4 regions of the Sporosarcina sp. FSL K6-6792 genome follow, and region 4 is predicted to be linked to each of the others. Evidence: riboswitches for the same ligand, from Rfam matches in the RefSeq annotation. Region 4 holds a riboswitch; each other region holds the start of a gene.
The links. A riboswitch is a leader RNA that binds a small molecule or an ion and turns the genes downstream of it on or off. The one in region 4 is predicted to bind S-adenosylmethionine.
Positions count from the first base shown of each region.

Region 1: it holds a riboswitch for S-adenosylmethionine, as region 4 does, so the genes downstream of both, MKZ26_RS07435 (methionine ABC transporter ATP-binding protein) here and MKZ26_RS14180 (cyclase family protein) in region 4, are expected to answer to the same signal.
Region 2: it holds a riboswitch for S-adenosylmethionine, as region 4 does, so the genes downstream of both, MKZ26_RS09405 (methionine ABC transporter ATP-binding protein) here and MKZ26_RS14180 (cyclase family protein) in region 4, are expected to answer to the same signal.
Region 3: it holds a riboswitch for S-adenosylmethionine, as region 4 does, so the genes downstream of both, MKZ26_RS11915 (methionine biosynthesis PLP-dependent protein) here and MKZ26_RS14180 (cyclase family protein) in region 4, are expected to answer to the same signal.

Region 1 covers NZ_JBBOSA010000001.1:1,561,076-1,566,440, reverse strand. The annotation lists gene MKZ26_RS07445 (GNAT family N-acetyltransferase) at 1-767, shown strand, start outside; gene MKZ26_RS07440 (pyridoxal phosphate-dependent aminotransferase) at 1,537-2,706, opposite strand; SAM riboswitch class I at 3,280-3,390, shown strand; gene MKZ26_RS07435 (methionine ABC transporter ATP-binding protein) at 3,496-4,509, shown strand; gene MKZ26_RS07430 (methionine ABC transporter permease) at 4,499-5,170, shown strand; gene MKZ26_RS07425 (MetQ/NlpA family ABC transporter substrate-binding protein) at 5,188-5,365, shown strand, end outside.
Region 2 covers NZ_JBBOSA010000001.1:1,948,091-1,953,455, forward strand. The annotation lists gene MKZ26_RS09395 (MetQ/NlpA family ABC transporter substrate-binding protein) at 1-210, opposite strand, end outside; gene MKZ26_RS09400 (methionine ABC transporter permease) at 280-948, opposite strand; gene MKZ26_RS09405 (methionine ABC transporter ATP-binding protein) at 941-1,966, opposite strand; SAM riboswitch class I at 2,190-2,295, opposite strand; gene MKZ26_RS09410 (thioredoxin family protein) at 2,350-2,649, opposite strand; gene MKZ26_RS09415 (toprim domain-containing protein) at 2,664-3,005, opposite strand; gene gcvH (glycine cleavage system protein GcvH) at 3,080-3,463, opposite strand; gene MKZ26_RS09425 (arsenate reductase family protein) at 3,539-3,898, opposite strand; gene MKZ26_RS09430 (hypothetical protein) at 4,424-4,558, shown strand; gene MKZ26_RS09435 (acyl-CoA dehydrogenase family protein) at 4,600-5,365, opposite strand, start outside.
Region 3 covers NZ_JBBOSA010000001.1:2,445,432-2,450,796, reverse strand. The annotation lists gene MKZ26_RS11925 (5-methyltetrahydropteroyltriglutamate--homocysteine S-methyltransferase) at 1-449, opposite strand, end outside; gene metC (cystathionine beta-lyase) at 496-1,680, opposite strand; gene MKZ26_RS11915 (methionine biosynthesis PLP-dependent protein) at 1,677-2,798, opposite strand; SAM riboswitch class I at 2,876-2,982, opposite strand; gene MKZ26_RS11910 (ABC transporter permease) at 3,060-3,815, opposite strand; gene MKZ26_RS11905 (ABC transporter ATP-binding protein) at 3,812-4,543, opposite strand; gene MKZ26_RS11900 (PadR family transcriptional regulator) at 4,693-5,040, shown strand; gene MKZ26_RS11895 (DUF2812 domain-containing protein) at 5,030-5,365, shown strand, end outside.
Region 4 covers NZ_JBBOSA010000001.1:2,892,802-2,898,166, reverse strand. The annotation lists gene MKZ26_RS14190 (hypothetical protein) at 29-421, opposite strand; gene MKZ26_RS14185 (acyl-CoA thioesterase) at 525-1,001, shown strand; SAM riboswitch class I at 1,197-1,311, shown strand; gene MKZ26_RS14180 (cyclase family protein) at 1,449-2,186, shown strand; gene MKZ26_RS14175 (5-methyltetrahydropteroyltriglutamate--homocysteine S-methyltransferase) at 2,349-3,461, shown strand; gene MKZ26_RS14170 (immunoglobulin-like domain-containing protein) at 3,509-3,988, opposite strand; gene MKZ26_RS14165 (hypothetical protein) at 4,179-5,129, shown strand.

The DNA.
Region 1 (5,365 bases), 1.3 Mb from region 4:
TTTTTTTCGGTGTATTGCAGGCAATTAAAGCAGGTCGATATGAGAAGCCGTTTATGGCGACGATTGAAGAGGAGGGGCAGGTGCTAGCCTTATTTCAAATGACCTATCCACATCCGTTAAACCTAATTTTTGCGGATGAAAGCCGGTTGGAAGAATGTATGGATTTGTTAATAAGAAACCTATTGGAACTTAAAATTGAAATTAGTTCCATCATAGGTTTAAAACCGTGGGCATTCCTCTTCAGTAAGAAATGGGAAGTGAAAACAAGTGTGTATCCTCAATTGATGATGGACCAGGGATTGTATCGATTAGATAATATAGATGAAACACTTGAACACAGTCCAGGCTCTTGGCGTTTGGCAAATACGGATGATTGTTTACTCATCGAGATGTGGTTCAACTTGTTTGAGGAAGATGCAGGACTTCCGCTAACAGCAGTGGAAGATGTGAAAAAGCGAGTTGCATCATTTGTAGCCGAACAGGAAGTATTTTTGTGGGAGGATAATGGCAAAGTAGTTTCCATGATGAAAAAAGCCCGACCGACAAATCATGGTGTAACTGTCTCCCTTGTATTTACACCAAAGGAAGAGAGAAAGAAAGGCTACGCGCGGACGATGGTAGCAGCTGGAACAAAGGAACTTCTAAAAAAATATGATTTTTGTGTGCTTTATACTGATTTGATGAATCCGACAGCAAATAAAATCTACCAAGAGATTGGCTACAAGAGAATTGCAGATTCTATACAGATTGGATTTAGCTTGAAATGAAAAAGATGTGATCTTTATAGGAAATCTGAATCACATAGTTGATCGAAATATATATGAAAATATCTGATATGGGAAAAATTAATTCCGAAACTAGACATGTTGAATTAAAGAATCCTATTGAATCTGACGTGGCGCTCAAAATAAGAGAGTTTTAATTCGGGGTGTGGATTGTAGAACGCTTGGGGCATTGGGGATGCCTTTGCTGCGCCTGCACTAAGCTGTTCATTATCGAGAGAAATGTGATTTTGAGATGTATATGCCGAGATTATAATGCGATTACTTTTTGATACTAATTATATTCAAGAAAGACACACGTTAGGTTGCAGATTTCATCGTAGATAATGAAAAGCTCTTTCTCACATAGACAATCTAGCGTAGGCGTGTCTTCGTGGTAGCCGGAGCGATAAGTGTGAAAGGGGTCTTCTTTCTGGCTTGTCGCGGGAGGCATCCACAAAGCGTCGAAGCGGTATTAGTGGAATCCTAAATCATTTCAAGTACAAGGGCTTTTTCAGTTGCCTCCCAAAAGCCCTTGTAAAGCGCATACACCGTATTCATTTGTTCAACATATATAGAAGATAAATATGACACAAACAATCACAATAAACTAGCTGGAAAGTACAAAGAAGGCATGGCTGGATCCATCATGTGATAAGTCCAAATGATATTCGCTCTTTTCAATGTTTCTAATGAACTAATAATATTTCATATCAAAAAAGCCAAGAATAGAAAACTCCTGGCTTTTTTGATATGAAATCCAAATCTAATTATTTTATCGTGAAAAAATATCGAGTTTTTCAATTCGTGCTACTGCTTCTTTTAAACGGTCTTCACTTTCCAATAAGCCAACACGTATATATCCTTCACCATACTTTCCGAAAGCATGGCCCGGTGCTACGGCAATGTCTGCTTTGTCTAATAGTAACTTGGTGAATGATTCGCTTGTATATCCTTCTGGTACAGGTAACCAAGCGAAGAAAGATGCAGCGGGCGCGATGACATCCCAACCGATTCGTTTACATTCGGAAATTAAGACATTCCGGCGGCTTTCGTAAAGTGAAACGAGCTCATCCACACAATCCTGGCTTCCCGATAATGCCTCTGTTGCTGCGCGCTGAATTGCTGGGAATATATCTATGAATAAATGATCCTGCAATAAGCTGATTGCTTCGATAATATCGGCATTACCGATGGCAAAACCGACCCGCCATCCCGCCATATTATACGTTTTTGACAATGTGTACATTTCAATTCCAACTTCTTTTGCACCTTCTGCTTGCAAGAAACTGACAGGTTTAGCACCGTCAAAACCGATTCCACCATAGGCAAAGTCATGCAAAATTGCAATATCATTGGCTTTTGCCAAAGCAATCGTTTCTTCAAAAAATGGAAGTGTGGCGGTTGCGCTTGTTGGGTTATTTGGATAGTTCAAATACATTAATTTTGCTTGCTTCTTTTGTTCATCGGAGAGAGCAGAGTAATCAGGTAAAAAATCGTTTTCTGCAAGTAATGGCATTAAATTGTATTTAATATTGGCTAAGCTTACACTCGATAAATAATCGGGATATCCCGGATCCGGCAATAAAAGTAATTCATCTTCGTTCATAATCGCGAGGGGTAACTCGACCAATCCCGGTTTTGTTCCAAATAGAATCGCTACTTCTGTTTTAGGATCAATATGAACATCGTATTCTCGTTTATAAAAGTCAGCAACAGCCTGTTTTAATTCGGCAGTCCCTCTGAATGGGGAGTATCCATGTGTTGTTGGATCTTCAACTGCTTCTTGGAGTGCTTTTATAATATGTGGAGGTGTCGGTTGATCGGGATTTCCACGCCCCAAGTTAATAACGTCGCGTCCTTCAGAAAGTGCTTCTTGTACGTTTCGAACAAGTGATGCGAAAAAGTGCGGTGGTAGGTTCTTGAGTCGATTTGATAGTGCCATGTAATAACCTCTCTTCTATGTAATCCAATCTTTAGTGTAAAAGAGTAAGATAGTATAAGTTTTTCACTTGGAGCAGTATCTAGACTCCAGCGCCTTACCCCTCGAGTCGCTTCGGTCCTTAAGTTAAAGGCAAAGAGCGCCTTTCTCTTGAGGCCCTCCAGCGCTTGTCGGGTCTACCAAGGCGCTTGCGCTTTTCTTGTTGTCTAGCTCCAGGCGCCAGCCGCTCTGAGGCCCAAAGGATGTGGGTCACCTAGCCATTGCCGCAGGACGCGGCGTACTTAGGCTAGGTTCCTTGAAAGCAATCCAGCTATGTGGCCAAAGAGCGCCACGTCGTGCCTGCAAGGAAGCAGGTATGCAGTCGTTGCGACAGGACGTCGCGCTCTTAGACTGCCTTCCCCTGGATCGACTTATGCCTGTCACGTCTAGACGGCGCCTTCCGCTTTTCTTATTGTCAGTATACATGGAATGAAATGAAAATGATAATAAATTGTTATATATCAGAACATATTATGTTGACAATCTTATTGAGACATACTAATATGAAACTTATCAATCAAAATAATTACATAATGGTACTTATCAAGAGAGACTGAGGGATAGGCCCGATGACGTCCAGCAACCCCTTGCGTAATGTAAGGAAGGTGCTAACTCCTACAGAGTGAATTTCATTCTGAAAGATGAGCTGAAACCTTTTTATTTTCGGTGCTTCTTTCATATATGAGAGAAGCATTTTTATATGGTCAGACATCTGAGATTTCGTACTTCTATTTATAGAAAGAGGAGAATTGCATGATTCAAATTCAAAACGTATCAAAAGTATACAAAACAAAAGAGAGAATCGTGACTGGTGTTGATAATGTCTCACTCGACATTAACACAGGAGAAATTTTCGGAATCGTAGGTTACTCAGGTGCAGGGAAGAGTTCTCTTATCCGTTGTCTAAATTTGTTGGAAAAACCAACGAGCGGAACGATCTTAGTAGATGGATTAAATTTGATGAAGTTACGGGGGAATAATCTCCGTCAGGCACGTCTGAAAATAGGAATGATTTTTCAACACTTTTATTTAATCAGCCAAAAGACAGTATATGAAAATATAGCATTTGCTTTACGGGCAGCCAAAACGCCTGCCGATAAAATTAACGCTCGGGTAACGGACTTACTAGAAATGGTTGGCCTCTCTGATAAACGGGATGTTTATCCTGCGCAGCTGAGTGGTGGCCAGAAGCAGCGGGTAGGTATTGCCCGAGCACTAGCGAATAATCCTTCAGTGTTACTGTGTGATGAAGCAACATCTGCATTAGATCCAAATACGACGCTATCTATTTTAAGGCTGTTGAAGAAAATAAATAAAGAATTGAAGATTACAATCGTTCTAATAACACATGAGATGAATGTCGTGAAAGAAATTTGTGATCGCATGGCAATTATGCAAGATGGAAAAGTGATTGAAGAAGGACAAGTATATGATATATTTTCAAATCCACAAGAAGAATTGACAAAGGAATTTATCAGTAGTGTTGTGTCATTTGATGTACCGGAAATGATTTTGAGCAAGTGTACGGGCAAACTGGTCAAGGTCATGTTTAAAGGTGATGTTGCAGGCGATGGAATTATCTCAGATACTGTGCAGAAATTTACTATACAAGGTAATTTCCTACACGGCTCCATTGAATATATTCAAGAAAGGCCACTCGGTACTTTCCTGATGGAACTAAAAGGCGAGGATGACGAAATAGAAAAGGCAATTGCCTATATGTCATCACGAGCTGCTCAAGTGGAGGTAATTGACAATGGGAATTGATTTACAACACGTTATAGAGTTAATGCCTGATATTACAAAAGCATTTGGTGAAACACTTTATATGATAAGTATTTCTCTCGTTATTGCACTTGTTATTGGGCTTCCGCTAGGGATTTTGCTGTTCACTACCGATAAAGGATTATTTTTAGAAAATCGGGCATTGAACTCAGTTATTGGCTTTATCGTCAATATGGTCCGTTCTGTGCCGTTTATTATTTTACTCGTCGCGTTAATCCCTTTAACGATTTTAATAGTAGGTACTCCGATTGGCCCTGGGGCTGCTAGTGTTTCATTATCTGCGGCAGCAATTCCTTTTTTCGCAAGAATTGTGGAGACTTCACTAAGGGAGATTGATAAAGGTGTTATCGAAGCTGCAATCGCTGTTGGTGCAACTCCGTGGATGATTATCAAAGATGTACTATTGCCTGAAGCAAAAACAAGTATTATTCAAGGCGTGACACTTACTGTAATTAGTTTAGTCGCCTATTCAGCAATGGCTGGTGTTGTTGGTGGTGGCGGAATCGGGGATTTAGCAATTCGATTCGGCTACTATCGTTACGACAATACAATAATGGTAGTGACCGTGGTGATATTAATACTATTTGTACAAGTAATTCAATTTGCAGGAGATCGGATTTCAAAAGTAATTGATAAACGATGATGGGGAGAGAGAAAATTATGAAAAAGTTTCTATTAGTTGTATTAGTACTTATAGTTGGAACCGCACTAGCTGCTTGTGGTGGCAAAGAAAAAGCTTCGGATGACAAATCTGTGAAAATTGGTGCAACCGCTGGACCATATAGTGATATGTTGAAAAAGGCGATTATTCCTGGACTTGAAGAAAAGGGATATAAAG
Region 2 (5,365 bases), 940 kb from region 4:
TTTTTCTTTCAATATCGGTGCTGCCTTTTCTAAAATGATTGCGTGCGGTGTGTTAGATGCACCAATGACAATTTCCGTTTCTTCAACAGTTTCTTTGTCAGCTTTGTCTTCCCCACTTGTACTTTTATCATCGCTGTCATTTTTCGCTCCGCAAGCTACCAATGCCAATACAAGTACTGCTAATACTATTCCCCCTAAAAGCTTTTTCATGATTTTTTCTCCCCTTTTTCTATGTTTTTATATAATTTACAGGCTAGGCCTGATATTACTGTACTAATATTATCTCTTGTCGAATTTCCTCACCGCAAAATCCCCGATGAATTGAATGATGAAAACGATAATTAAAATAAGGATGGTTGCAGCAAGTGTAACGTCTTCCCGGCTACGCTGGAATCCATCTAAGTATGCAAGAGTCCCAAGTCCACCTGCTCCGATAATCCCAGCCATAGCAGTGTACCCGACGAGTGCAATCGCTGTTACAGTAATTCCTGAAATAAGTGCAGGCATCGATTCCGGTATAAGAACTTTAAAAATAATCGTTCTCGTTTTCGCTCCCATTGACTTCGAAGCTTCAATTACACCTTTATCAATTTCCTGTAATGCAATCAACACCATTCTTGCATAAAACGGAGCCGCCCCAATAATAAGTGCCGGCATCGCTGCATCCGGTCCGCGGATTGTACCAAGAAGAAATTTCGTAAACGGAATAAGTAAAATGATTAATATGATAAACGGAATGGATCTAAAAATATTGACGAATGCTCCTGATATAATATTGACCAACTTATTCGACCAAAGTTGACCGGGACTAGATAGGAAGAGTAAAATTCCAAGTCCTAACCCAATAACTAAAGTGAACAATGTAGAAACCGCAGTCATATAGAGTGTTTCCACTGTTGCTTCCCACATTTTAGTCCAGTCGACATTCGGAAAAAGGTTTTCAGTCATTACCGATCACCTCCGTCTGAACATCATTTTCATTGAGGTATTGAATTGCTTCCTCAATGATTGAGGAATCTCCAAGCAGCTGAAGTATCAGTGTGCCGTATGCCCCGCCATGTGTATGGGATATGTTTCCCTGCACGATATTCACATCGACAGTGAATTTCCGAATAAGACTTGCGAGCACAGGTTGTTCTGTCCGCTCCCCTACAAATACAAGCTTGATAAGCGTGCCGGCAGGAAATTCTTCCTTAATATGCGCCATTGCCTGCTTCGCCTCCACGGGTTCCGTCACTTGAGAGACAAACCGCTTTGTGATCGGTTCCTTCGGTGATTGGAACACATCCAGGACATCTCCCAACTCAACAACTTTCCCTGCCTCCATAACTGCAACTCTGTGGCAAATTTTCCGGATAACGTGCATTTCATGTGTGATAAGCACAATTGTCAGTCCAAGTCGTTCATTAATTCCTGTTAGAAGGTCTAGTATTGAATCCGTTGTTTCTGGATCAAGGGCTGAAGTCGCTTCGTCACAAAGAAGGACTTCAGGGTCGTTTGCAAGCGCACGAGCAATCCCTACGCGCTGTTTCTGACCTCCAGACAATTCGGATGGATATGCATTTTCACGACCAGCCAAACCAACTAATTCAATCAGTTCCGCCACTTTCTTATCACGCTCGGCTTTTCGTACACCCGCGATTTCAAGAGGGAAAGCGATATTCTCCTTCACTGTTCTAGACCACAGTAAGTTAAAGTGTTGGAAAATCATACTCACTTTTTGTCGTGCTTCCCTTAGCTCTTTACCTTTAATTGCTGATATTTCTAGACTTCCTATTTTAACACTACCTGACGTTGGCATTTCAAGACCGTTCAGTAGTCGAATCAACGTACTTTTTCCTGCCCCACTATAGCCGATGACTCCAAAAATCTCACCGTCAGTAATTTCAAGCGATACATTTTCGACTGCTGAAATACTGCCTGGCCCTTCACCGTATCGTTTATTTATATCCGTTAAATAAATCATTTTTTTCACCTCAGAAAAATTGTTTTGTTACTAATTTTGTTTAGCTTCAGGCGCCCCCCCTCGGGTCACAAGGCAGTTCGCTGTGGTGGCTTAGGTATGCCCCCTTCGCAATCTGACTTGTGCCTGTCGGAGCTGAGCGGCGCCTTCCGCTTTTCAATACAAAAAAGCCTTCCTGCAGACGGGCAGAAAGGCTTGACGTTATCGAAAATAAACGTTGTCCAATCTCTCATCTTTCAAAGCGTATGCTTTGTGTGACTTGGCACCATTTCACTTACGTGACGGTTGCCGGGCTTCGCAGGGCACTATCCCTCCACCTCTCTTAATAAGAGTGACCTATTCAATTGAATGTTAAGACGAAGTATATCAAAGTTCCATATCTATTGTCAATCTATTTCTTCAAGTAGATACGGTACTGATTGAAATGCATAAATTTTATGGGTTAAAACGCCATCCTTTTGTATAAGAAGGCAAGGAACGCTTTCGATTTCATAGTCAATTGCAATATTTTGTACGTAATTCAAATCCGCTTTCCCGATTGGTATTCCCGGTCTCATGACGGTAATAACGTCCATCATTTTAGATGCGACTGCACAAGTTCCACACATTGGTGTATATAAATAAAACGCTGCCACTGAAGACTCTTTCAAAGCCATCTCCCATTGTTCGCGTGTCCAAGTTTCCATTAATTCTACATCCTTTAAATTAGAAATTCCGGTCGGATTTTAAAATCCGCACCTTGTAGTATTGTAGCCAACACTTTGTATGGGGTCGTCTCCACTTCCCGATAAACCTTTTCTGTGTACAAATGGATTGCTGCCGGGAACTCTCTTTTGAATAAAACACGGGTCTTTTCTCCATCTTCATCCGCATCAACGAAGACAAATAGTTCATGTTCTTCGTAAGGTGCAAGCAATTCTTCAAGCCGATAAGGACTTACTGTGCCGTTCGTACAAATAATTTCGACAGGCTCAACAAGTATTCGTGCCAAACGTTTCTTATCCGAACCGCCCTCGACGATAATTACTCTTTCATCCGACACAAGAAGCCCCTCCTTCGCTCTTTTTTATATAAAGATGCAAAAAACGCCGGAAAAGTACCGGCGCCTTGTCTTAGTTATTCTCCGACAGTCATTTTTTCATACGCTTCAGCTGACATAAGTTCATCCAGTTCAGAAACATTTGAAGGTTCAACAACGATCATCCATGCATTTTCATACGGTGATTCATTGACAAATTCAGGGCTGTCTTCAAGTCCTTCATTCACTTCAATTACTTTTCCGCTGATTGGTGCATAAAGTTCTGATACTGTCTTAACAGATTCAACGCTTCCGAAAGGCTCGTCCGCTTTGATGTCATCTCCGACAGATGGAAGTTCAACGAATACGATATCGCCTAGTTCAGATTGTGCAAAGTGAGTAATACCAATGCGGTAGTTACCACCTTCGTCTTTTACCCATTCATGCTCTTCAGAATAACGCAGATCTTTTGGTGTGCTCATTCCGTATCCCTCCAAATAAATAGTTTCATTCTCTTCAATTCTGTCATATTTCTCGAATAAAGACAAGATAGGAAATCAGTTAGTCCATACTTTGTCGAACTCTTCTTCCTTGAATCCGACAGTCACCTTACCATCACCGAAGACAATTGGTCTCTTAATCAACATACCGTCAGATGACAGCAAGCTAATTTTCTCTTCATCTGTCATTGTGAGCAATTTGTCTTTCAAGTTTAGCTCTCTATATTTCGTCCCACTAACGTTGAAAAACTTTTTCAACTCCAAATCCGATGCCGCAATCATTTTGCCAAGTTCTTCTACTGAAGGAGGAGCTTCCGCTATGTTCACTTCCTGAAAGTCCAAGTTGTTCGTCTCAAGCCATTTTTTTGCTTTCCTGCATGTCCCGCACTTTGGATAACCGTAATAAACTAATCCCATACCGCAACGCCTCCATTTTCGCCATTATAACAGAAAAAACACCTGGGCGCCTATTGGTACCTGGACGTCAAAGTGAGATCGGCAATTTTACTTCATTAAACAATCACGTCTGTCGATTAATTATTGACTTGCATAATACGATAGCGAGCAGGGCTTGAAAACCGCTATAACCCTTTACTATTTTCGGCCCGCTTTCGCCGAATTAATTACGATATTATTACCGTGGGGCAGGTGCTTTGAAAGAATAGAAAAGATGACTTTCTATAGAGATTGTAAGTGCCCGAAGATGCAATTTCGGGCACTCTCGCACGTTGTACATTGCGTTCTTTGCTTACTTTTGCAAAGATTATGTGATGCCTTATAGGAAATTGACAATTCCTTAAAATAAATATGGAGATACTATAGAGAAGGATTGAGCGGTCAAAATTATATCTTTGACCGCTAATCTCTAGGTGAGAAGCTAGCCATTCTTTCGTCCAAAAAAGCTTCGGCACTTCTTGTATCAATGTCTTTCGAGAGCGGCAAATGAACAAAAACAATGCGATTACCGAAAGAATAAGTAGGGATGCGACAGAGTCGCATCCCTACTTATCAATACATCTCGATAATGGTATTGAAATTGTTCAATTCAAAGCGATACAAAAACAACTATACACGTAACGCCCAGTGTGTGATCAAGGTAATTTTAATCTACAGACGTGTTATACGATATACTTCTCCGCTTCGATTAGCTTAACTGAAGCTTCGCGTTTTTTAGCGATGATATTATACGGATTCGAGCGAGTCAATTTACGCAGCGCTGAAATCATCATGCGTTGATTATCACCATCGACAGCCGCAAGAAGTGTTTCTTTTGCATCTCTTTCAATCTCTTCAAATGCTTCTTGGCAGAAGATTTGTGTGTAAAGGATTTTCTGTTGCGCTTTTTCTTCTCCGCTGCGTGCAATTGCTTTTTCTGTACGTAGAAGTGCAGACTCCATCGCAAAAACATTATTAGCGATATCTGCAATATTTACAAGTACCTCTTGCTCTGCTTCAAGCTTCGTGCCAAAACGTTGTGCAGCAAGACCAGCAGCAAGCAAACCGATTTTCTTAGCATTTTTCACAAGTGCTTTTTCTTGTGCAAGTGCTTCGTCACCGATTTCTTCAGGCATCATCATAAGAAGTTCTTCTTGAAGTGCTTGCGCCTGTTGAAGCAATGGCAATTCGCCCTTCATTGCTTTTTTCAGGAATGTACCAGGTACTAGCAGTCGGTTGATTTCATTCGTCCCTTCAAAAATACGATTGATGCGTGAATCACGATAAATGCGCTCTACTTCATATTCTTGCATGAAGCCGTATCCGCCGTGAAGCTGAACTGCTTCGTCAACGATGTAATCCAATACCTCAGATCCCACGACTTTATTGATAGAACATTCGATTGCGTATTCTGCGATTGCTGCCGCAATTGCTTTACCATCTTTTTGC
Region 3 (5,365 bases), 450 kb from region 4:
AGCATATTCGGGCTTGGAATCGTGAACTTTGCGACTGCATCACCTGCGATGCTTTTCAGGAACTTGAAGTGTTCAATCATGTAATGGTCGCTAAACCCAATTTTTCCTGTCACTTTAATGCCGTGTGCTTTTGTTACAATACCGTTGAATTGGAGCCCTTTATCTGTTTCGAAAAACTCAACGCCGTCAAAGCCGGAAAGGAAGTCAAAGTGCCACCATTTACGGCGGAATTCTCCGTCTGTCACAGAATTTAGTCCAGCTTCTTTTTGTTTTTCAACGAGCTTTGTAATTTCTTCGTCTTCGATTATGCGTAATTCTTCGGCAGTGATTTCACCGGTTTCTCTTTGCAAACGGGCCTGCTTTAGGCGTTCTGGTCTTAAAAAGCTCCCGACGTGATCTGCTTTAAATGGTGCTTTCGTCAAAGTTTGTACGGCTATAGGTTTTGTCAATTTAAATTCCTTCTTTCCAATATAATAATGTTTTCTTTAATGGTAGTTAATTAGGTATGGAAATTTTTTCATTTGTTTTGATCAAGGCTTGATCAAAATCGGCAATCAAGTCATTGACATGCTCGAGTCCAACAGAAAAACGTAGCAGCCCATCGGTAATACCACGTTTCTCCCGTTGTTCTTTAGGCATGGCGGCATGGGACATCGTTGCAGGATAGGAGAGAATTGATTCAACTCCGCCTAGACTTACTGCGAAAACGGGTATCCGAACGTTTTCAACAAAGGCCTTTGCTGCATCTCTGTTTGGCAAACGGAAAGATAAGACAGCGCCTGGACTTGTCGATTGTTTCGCGTGGATTGCGTGTCTTGGATGACTTGCCAACCCTGGATAAAACACTTCCTCTACTAACGGGTGGTCGTTCAAGTACGAGGCTATTTTACGTGCCGATTCAGATGACTGTGTTAAACGGGCACCTAATGTTTTGATTCCTTGAATTAATGCGTAAGAATCTTGTGCGCCTAGAATAGAGCCGAAAGAGTTTTGAATGAATGCCAATCGATTGCCAAGTTCTTCACCCTTTGTAACCGCTAGCCCAGCAATGATATCGCTATGCCCCGATAAAAACTTGGTAGCACTATGAACAACGATATCAACTCCAAGATCTAGTGGACGCTGGTAAAGTGGCGACATGAATGTGTTGTCGAGAAACGTCAGACAGTCATTCAATTTTGCAAGGTCAACTATCGCTTCAATATCTGTAATGCCCAAACGCGGGTTGGATGGTGTTTCAATATAGATCACTTTTGTATTTGGACGGATTGCACGTGCGGTTTCATCTACATTCGCTAGATCTACAAAAGTATGGTCGATACCGAATTTCGGTAATACCTCGGTTACGAATCGGTATGTGCCACCGTAGACATCTTCGGTAACCACGATATGGTCACCCGAAGAAAGGAGCATAAATGTAGCCGAGATGGCAGCCATTCCGGAAGCGAAGGCCAATCCGCGCGAACCGCCTTCTAGTGAGGCAATCGTTTTTTCCAACGCATCCCTCGTTGGATTGCCCGAACGGCTATAATCATACGGCCCGAATGCATCGAAGCTTTCCTGATGGAACGTTGAAGATAAGTAGATAGGAACGTTGACAGCACCTGTTTTTTGTTCGTAATCTCCGCGGGTCGAAGCATGGATAATAGTCGTTTCCAACCGTTCTTTATTCAAACTCATCGTTGTAGCACCCCGCTATTCAAAGTTGCAAACACTTGCTTCAAATCTGCGATCAAATCGTCAGCTTCCTCGACTCCGACAGAGAAACGTAAAAGTCGGTCGCAGACGCCACGTCGTATTCGTTCTTCACGAGGAATATCGGCATGTGTTTGCGTTGCTGGATAAGTAATGAAACTTTCCACTCCGCCTAGACTTTCCGCAAATGTAATGAGCTGCAGATTTTCAAGGAATGGCCCGACCAATTCACTATCGTTCAGCCGAAATGATAGCATTCCGCCTTTCCCTGGATAGAGAACGTCCGTAACAAGTGGTTCATCTTTCAAATAATTGACGATTATTTTCGCGTTTTCATCATGCTGTTTCATTCTTAAATGCAGTGTTTTCAGCCCTCTGATGATTAGCCAAGAATCGGAAGGGGAGAGGACTGCACCGATAGCATTATGGTTGGCGGCAAGTTGTTCGCAAATTTTTTCACCTTTTGCAACGACAAGTCCCGCGAGGACATCGTTATGTCCACCGATATATTTCGTTGCGCTGTGCATGACAATGTCAGCGCCGAGTTCAATCGGTCTCTGAAAATAAGGCGTTAAAAATGTATTGTCGACAATCAACAGTAAATCATGCTTTTGAGCCAGTTCTGCATACTGCCGAATATCAAATTCTTGCATGAGTGGATTGGTCGGTGTTTCTATGAAGAGCGCTTTTGTCTTCGAAGTGATCAACTTTTCGGTCTCGTTCACATCGGCGAAACTCGTATACGTTGTACCGATTGAATAAACGTCGGAATACTGTTCGAGCAAGCGATATGTGCCACCATAAATATCTTCTGGAACAATCAATTCATCTCCAGGACGGAACAGCGTTAAGATAAGCTGAATCGCCGCCATACCAGAACTGCATGCATACCCTGCATCACCGCTCTCTAAGTTTGCAATTCCATCTTCCAATATGGAGCGGGTTGGATTTTTTGTCCGTGTGTAGTCGTAGCCAGTCGATTGACCGAGCCCCTTATGTTTGTACGCAGTTGATAAATAAATCGGAGGGTTGACAGCGCCCGTCTTCGGATCACTGTTGTTGCCTAATTGGACTAGGATTGTATTCAAACTTTGTTTTGTCATTGTAGTCACCCTTTTCTTTTAGATTACAAAAGGGGACCCTCTATAAGAAGAGGGTCCCCGAAATATCGTAGACTATCTTCTTATCTTCTAGGGAAATGAACACCTAAAGGAATTAGCACCGTACCTGAACAGGCTGGTTGCTGAGACGTCATAGGGCCAATCCCTCGGTCTCTCTTGATAAGAATCAAATTATGGAATTATGTGAAAAGAACAATTTCAATAACTTTATCATGACATAGAAAATAAAACAAGAGCGAATTATTAAAATCTGTCTTTCAGCAGCTGCATCCGTTGATTGAATAGACTTGGATATGATAAAAAGCCAAGCAATACACTTGTCACTGCAGCGGTCGTCAATAATAGGAATATGATGAGCAATTGGAACTGAACCGCTTGGATGGGGTCCGCACCTGCGATGATTTGACCACTCATCATACCTGGAAGTTGAACCAAGCCCATTGTCTTCTGACTTTCGATTGTCGGGATCATGCTTGCCTTGATTGCGTTGATGAGTTGTCTATGAATGGCCTGTTTTGGCGTTCCACCGAGAGAAAGGATGAGTTCGGTTTCATCACGATGCGTTTCAATCTCAGCTGTGAACCGGTTAAGGAATAGGATTGATAGCACCATTGAGTTGCCAATCACCATGCCGCTAATTGAAATGATGTATTGTGCGGTTGGCGGTACGATTTGAAAGCCTAGTAGAATACTCTGGGTTAGTACTTCTACAAAAAGTAATGTGACCGCTATTTTCCAAGTGATTCCTTTGATTGCTTTTCCTTTCTTACGGGTGTTTTGTGTTGCCGCTGCAATCATTAATGTAACCATTAACAAAATGTACAATATGTTTTCAGAATCGAAGACAAATTTAAGAATATAGCCGACCATAAGCAATTGGATAATGGACCGAATTGTCGCAATGATTGTGTCTTTTTCCAAATCTAAACGTAGAGTCTTTGATAGTAGTAAGGGGATGATTACAAATATAAGTGTAATGGATAACGTAAGATAACTCATTCTACGCCTCCTTGCACAAACTGCTTCACAAATTCATTTGTTGGTGATTTCAATAAGTCACTTTCGCCAGTTTCAATGACTTGACCATTCATTAGAACCCAAGTGTAATCTCCAATTGATAAGGCTTGTTCTAAATTATGTGTTATCCAGATGATGGTTGTGCCATACACCCGGTTAATTTTGACGATTAATTCTTCGATTTCATGTAAAGATGTTCGGTCTAAGGCGGATGTGATTTCATCCAGTAATAGGATTTCAGAGCGGTTGATTAGTGTGCGAGCAATGGATACTTTTTGACGCTGTCCACCGGATAATTCATTGGTTTTACGATGTAAAAATTGCACATCTAATCCGACGTCTTCTAGAATTTTAATGGCATCCTGTTCAGGCAATTTTTTACCTTGAAGTTCCATAGGGAGAGCTAAGTTATGATAGACGGTGCCTTTAATCATTGGTGCGCTTTGAAGTGCGATCCCGACATGGCGGCGTAGTTCAACGGGTTCATATGTAGAAATGAGTTTATCGTGAATGAAAATATCTCCTGAAGTAGATGAAATCAGCCCGTTACATAATTTAAGCAATGTTGTTTTTCCTGCTCCAGAAGGGCCGACGAGCGTTGTGATTTTCCCTTCCGGAAAGGAGCCCGTAATATTTTTTAAAATATGTACTTCACCAATGGAATAATTGACGTCATGAAAATGTAGGGCGGGTTTATAAAAATTGGACATTACATTCTCTCCTACCAGTTTCTTATTTATAATAATTCTAATCTGGGTAGTTTTGTCATGCAAGGAAAATCTATTGCAATTCCAAAAAATGTTTGTTATTATATCGTTAATCGATATAGCGATAAGCGATATAGTGAGAAGGTGAAAGAATGATAAAACAGCCAGAAAGTTTTTTACCATTGTCGCAGGCAACATATTATATTTTACTGTCCTTAAGGGAAATACGTCATGGATATGCCATTATGCAGGACGTAGAAAAAATAAGTCGGGGGGAAGTTACAATGGGTCCCGGTACATTATATGGAGCACTAGGAAAATTAGAAAAGCAGAAAATCATTCAAAAAGTAGACATAGATGATGCAGAACGCCGCAAGTATAATCAGCTGACACCCTTAGGTAAAGAAGTGCTTCAGCTTGAGTTTAAGAGGCTTGAATCACTTGTGAAAAACGCCAGGAGCATCATAAAAGAAATGGAGGGCGAAGAAGATGACTGTTAAAAGGTTCAAGATTTTTCTTGCTTCGAGTGTTGATAAAGAAGAGCAGTGGCTGACGGATATGTCACGCCAAGGATTTCATTTTAAAAAGTATGGATTATTTACCTATACCTTCGATGAAAATCCTAATGTATCATATGTCTATCAAATTGATTTCCGGGATGCGAATGAAGAGTATATGCAACTATGTAAAGATGCCGGTTGGCAATATGTAGACAGCGCTCTAAAGCAATTTCATTATTTTCGTACAGAAGCAAATGAGTCAGGGGTAAAAAAGATTTATTCCGATGGTGAGTCAGTAAAAGAAACGTTTCAGCGGATGATGAAA
Region 4 (5,365 bases):
GTGTCCTCTTTGGGTTTGAAGTTTTACATCACTTCGATACCCTTTTTTTACTCCATTTTTTTATTAAAAAATCCATCAACCAGGTATAGAGAAACATCGAACCGACTAGGACAACAGCGATGTAAATGTATTGCAAGAAAACTGGAATGTTATACTTCTTTATGAAATCCCCTGAATAAAGCATGATGAAAACCAGCGCTATAAGAAGTACAATCATACCGAGCACATAAATAACCATAGTACTCAGAGGCGTTGTCCGAAGTGTCTTACGGATGGAATCCCTAGATTTTAAAGCTCTTATAAGTAGATATAAAAATAAAACGAGTGATAGATAGTCATTTGCTACAAAGAATAAAATAAGTCCAAGTAATATAATCGACCAGGTGATTTTTTCATAGTATTTATCAATAAATTTCAGCATTAATCTTCCCCCAGTATGTGTATACTATATATACGGAATGATTGATGGAAAAGTTTCCTTTTATCACAAATTGAATATGTTCTACTACAAAGGAGTTTGTCGTATGCAAGAAAAAAGACCAATGGGCCAATCACGAACAATCCAGACGAAGCTAGTACTGCCGCCCGATACCAATCATCTGCAGACAATTTTCGGTGGAAAAGTTCTCGCGTATATAGATGAAATCGCTGATATCACGGCAATGAAACATTCAAAAACAGCGGTTGTAACTGCTTCAATCGATTCAGTCGATTTTGTATCGTCGGCGCGTGTTGGAGATGTACTTGAACTTGAGGCAATTGTCACGTCAACTGGCCGTACATCGATGGAAGTATTTGTATCGGTCCATTCAATGAACCTGCTTACAGGCGAAACAAAACTAACAACCGAATCCTTCCTAACGATGGTTGCCATGGATGAAAATAATAAGCCTACTCCTGTGCCGGGTATTTATCCGGAAACAGAAGCTGAAAAGAGTCTATTTGAAACAGGCCCCGCACGCCGTGAACATCGGAAATTGCGGAGTGAGATGAAACATTAAATAATTTGTTATGGAAAAGCCCACGCAAGTTGTGGGTTTTTTACATTGTGTCGTGTATCATTTCAATGCCATTTCTACTTTTTACATAAAATGTTTCATTGTAAAAACTAGTATAATCTAAATAATTCATGTTTTGTGTATTGACAATCTATTCGGAAGACTGTATTGTACTAATTAACAACTAAATACGTAACTTTCTTATCCAGAGAGGTGTAGGGACTGGCCCGATGATACCTCAGCAACAGACTTGTAAAAGTACTGTGCTAATTCCAGAAGCGTAAGTGTAATGCTTACTGCTTGGAGATGAGAAGAGCAAATAGCGAATTCGCCAAAACCTCTTCTTGAAATTTAGAAGAGGTTTTTTATTTCGTCTAGGCTCCGACCGCCCTTTGATTTTGTTCTTTCTGGAGATTAAAGTTACCTTCAAAAAATGAAGGGAGACTTATTGTGTCAAATGAATTAATCAATGCAATTGCTTTATTAAAAAAGAAAGAATGGGTCGATTTAACACATACTTTCGGGCCTGACTCACCCCGTTTTTCAGCATTTGATGCAGCAGAGTTTACAACATTATTTGATCACGATGATGGATTTTTCGCACAGAGCTTTAAATTTGCGGGACAGTACGGCACACATATTGATGCACCAATTCACTTCGTTCGTGATACAAGATACTTGGATGAATTGGGTTTGAAAGAATTGGTATTACCGCTGGTGGTCATCGATAAATCGAAAGAATCTGATGCAAACCATGATTTTACATTAACTGTCGAAGACATTCTGAAGTTTGAAGCTCAGCACGGGCAAATTGAGGCTGGTACATTTGTGGCATTACGCACAGATTGGGGCAAACGCTGGCCGGATAATGAGGCATTTTGCAATAAAGATGCCGATGGGAATAATCGTATACCGGGTTGGGGCCTTGCTGCTTTGAAGTTTTTATTTGATGAAAGAAAAGTAAAGGCTGTCGGTCATGAAACTTTCGATACGGATTCAGCCATTGATTTTCAAAAGAACCAATCTCTGTTAGGCGAATATTATGTTCTTGAACAAGATACCTACCAAATCGAGCTATTAACAAACTTAGATAAAGTGCCCTCAAAAGGCGCGGTCATTTTTAACATCGTTCCGAAGCCGGAAAAAGCATCGGGATTCCCAGTACGCTCATTCGCGATCCTACCGTAAGAAAAGAAAAAGGGCCCGCTCATTTGCGTTCCTATCGTAAGAAAACAAGAGAATCCGCTCATTCGCGTACTAGCCATAAGAAAAGAAAGAGGATCTGCTCATTTGCACTCCTGACCTAATAAAACCGTAATTTACTCCTAAAACAGAAAGAAGGAATATACCATGACAAATCAATCGACAACACTAACGCAAGCACCATTCAGAGCAGATCATGTTGGAAGTTTACTACGACCAGATAATTTGCATAAAGCGCGCAAAGACTTCAAAGAAGGCGTAGTTACTGCACAACAATTACGAGAAGTAGAAACACAGGAAATTAAACGGGTTGTTGATAAGCAAATTGAAGTTGGTTTGGAACTTGTAACAGACGGTGAATTTAGACGTACGTGGTGGCATTTAGACTTCTTGGAGCATTTGAACGGAATTGAAGGATATGTGCCAGAGACTGGCTACGTATTTGATGGTATTGAAACAGAACGATATAACGTTCGAAACACAGGCAAGATTTCGTTTGACCCTAATCATCCATTCATTCAAGACTTTGTTGAGTTTAATGAAATCGTAGGCGGCCGTGCCGTTGCGAAACAAACGATTCCAAGTCCGAATCAGCTCTTTAATATCGGAATTCGTGATGAAACGATTTACCCTGACATTGAAGAATTTGCCAATGATGTTATTCAAGCATACAAAGATGCTTTGAAAGCATTTTACGAAGCTGGTGTACGCTACTTGCAGTTGGATGATGTTTATATTGCGGGGCTTTCTGCACCGAATATCCCATTTAACGACGGAGCCTATTCAAGAGAACAACTAATCGACTTGGCACTACGCGTCATTAATGGTGTTTTGGAAGATAAACCTGAAGATCTTTTCGTAACAACACACCTATGTCGCGGAAATTACCAATCGACGTGGGCGTTTGAGGGAAGCTACGCACTGATTGCACCCACACTTCTTGCAAAAGAAAAAGTGGATGGCTTCTTCCTTGAATATGATGACGAGCGTTCAGGAGACTTTAAACCGTTGGATCATGTGCCAAACGGCGGAGCGAAGGTTGTCCTTGGTGTTGTTACTTCGAAAAATGGCGAAGTGGAAGACAAGGATGCGGTCATTGCGCGTATTCAAGAAGCTGCACAATACGTGCCACTTGAACAACTATGCTTAAGTCCGCAATGCGGATTCGCTTCAACGCATCACGGCAATAAGCTAACAGAAGAGCAGCAATGGGAAAAGTTGAAATTCATTGTGGACGTGGCAAAGGAAGTTTGGGGTTAAACTGATAAACCGGAACAAGGCTCATATGCTTTGTTCCGGTTTATTTCTTATTCCACTGTAAATGGCACAGCAACGGATAATTCATGCATGGGCTCGCCTGTTGAAATAAATGTTTTCACAAGACGGTATTCACCTGGAATCAGTGTCACGCCGAGCGCGTCGACCGAAAAGGTCTGGCGTGCTTTATTGCCGGCTGACAACACATTTCCAAAGTCTTTGAAGGATGGGTTCTTTAAGAATACGGCATCTGAATACGTAATAATATACCACTTGCCATCTTTATTTACTTCAATATGATAAAATTCGCCCAACTGGTAATCGGATGAGCTGTTATTTCGTACAAGCGTCTTAATGATGGGTGGCGAACCGACGAATGAATCTTCGTCCAATACAAGTGATAAACCTTCTTCTGATGAAAACATTTCCTGGTCAGGCACGGGATCAGGTAGTGTAGAAACTGCGGGTTCTTTTCCGCAGGCGGAGAGGGGGAGTATAAGAACGATTGCAATTAACAGCAGTTTATTCATGATGGAAACACCTCCACTTCTAGCATATACCTTTAAGGGTGGGTAAACCTTGATTGATAGCAATAAATAGCTGTGGATAAGTTAATTCCCATGAAAATTCATTGAGTGTTATCCACATGTGGGTAAAATATAGTGTATAAATGAAACTTCATCCACTTATTTTCGTATAACAGAGAAAGGGGTGGAGTCAATGAGACAGGATATACAAGAACGACAAATGGAATTGACGATGATACGTACTGAGCGCAACCGAGTGAAAAGGCATCTTGAGGGCGCGGAGGTAAAACTTAAAGATGCGATTATACAACGTGATAACTTGCATGAAAAACTGACAAAAGAACAACAGGATGTAGTGAAGCTTGGCAAGTTTTCTTTTATGAATAAGATAAGTGAGTGGACAGGCAAGTGGGATGAAAAAATGGAGAAGGAGATTTCAGAAGCAGCGGATGCGGAGCTCCATTATAATGAAGTAGAAAAAGTAGTGACGGACTTGGAAGCAGAAGCGGTCCGATTACGTGAAGAGATTAAAAATCCAGACTTCGACTATATCGAGGAAGAGTGGGCGGATTTTCTGAAGGAAAAAGAGACGTGGATTCGATTCAATGACACAATTGCGAATGGGACGTTACAAAAAATAGCAGATGATAGAGTAAGACTGCGTTCAATGCTGCGTGAAATTGACGAAGCCTGCGATGCAGGTAACAAGGCAAATCGGGCACTCGATGCGGCGCTGGAGAAGCTTGGGGCGGCAGAAGGATTGTCGGTATGGGATACATTCCTTGGCGGTGGCTTGCTAGTATCGGCTCTTAAATACTCCGAAATTAATAGCTCCGATGATCTTGTCCATCGCGCGCAACGTGCCCTCCGCCATTTTGAGACTGAACTGATGGATGTCCAAAATGCCGCGACTGAATCATTCACGGTGAACAAAAATGACATCTTTACATTTACGGATCTGTTTTTCGATAATATTTTTTCAGACTGGATGGTTCATTCTCGCATTACAGACGCAAAAAGTAAGTTGAACGATGTGCTTCAAGATGTGCGCAAGGTTCAAGACCGACTTGCGAGAAAGCGTGATGAATTGCTGCACGAATTAGAGAGGCTAGATGTACAGGAGCAAGGAATTATTGAAGCGTAATGGATTGTAAAGGTAATAAGGATGATTGGCATGGCAATCGAAGAAACTGTGAGGGCAACGCGTCAAACTGTCATGGCAACCGCAAACTGTGAGGACAACCCGTCAAACTGTCATGGCAACCGCAAACTGTGAGGGCAAAGCGTCAAACTGTCATGGCAAGCGAAGAAACTGTGAGGACAATCCATGGAACAGTCATGGCAAGCGCTAACTGTGAGGGCAAAGCGTCAAACTGTCAT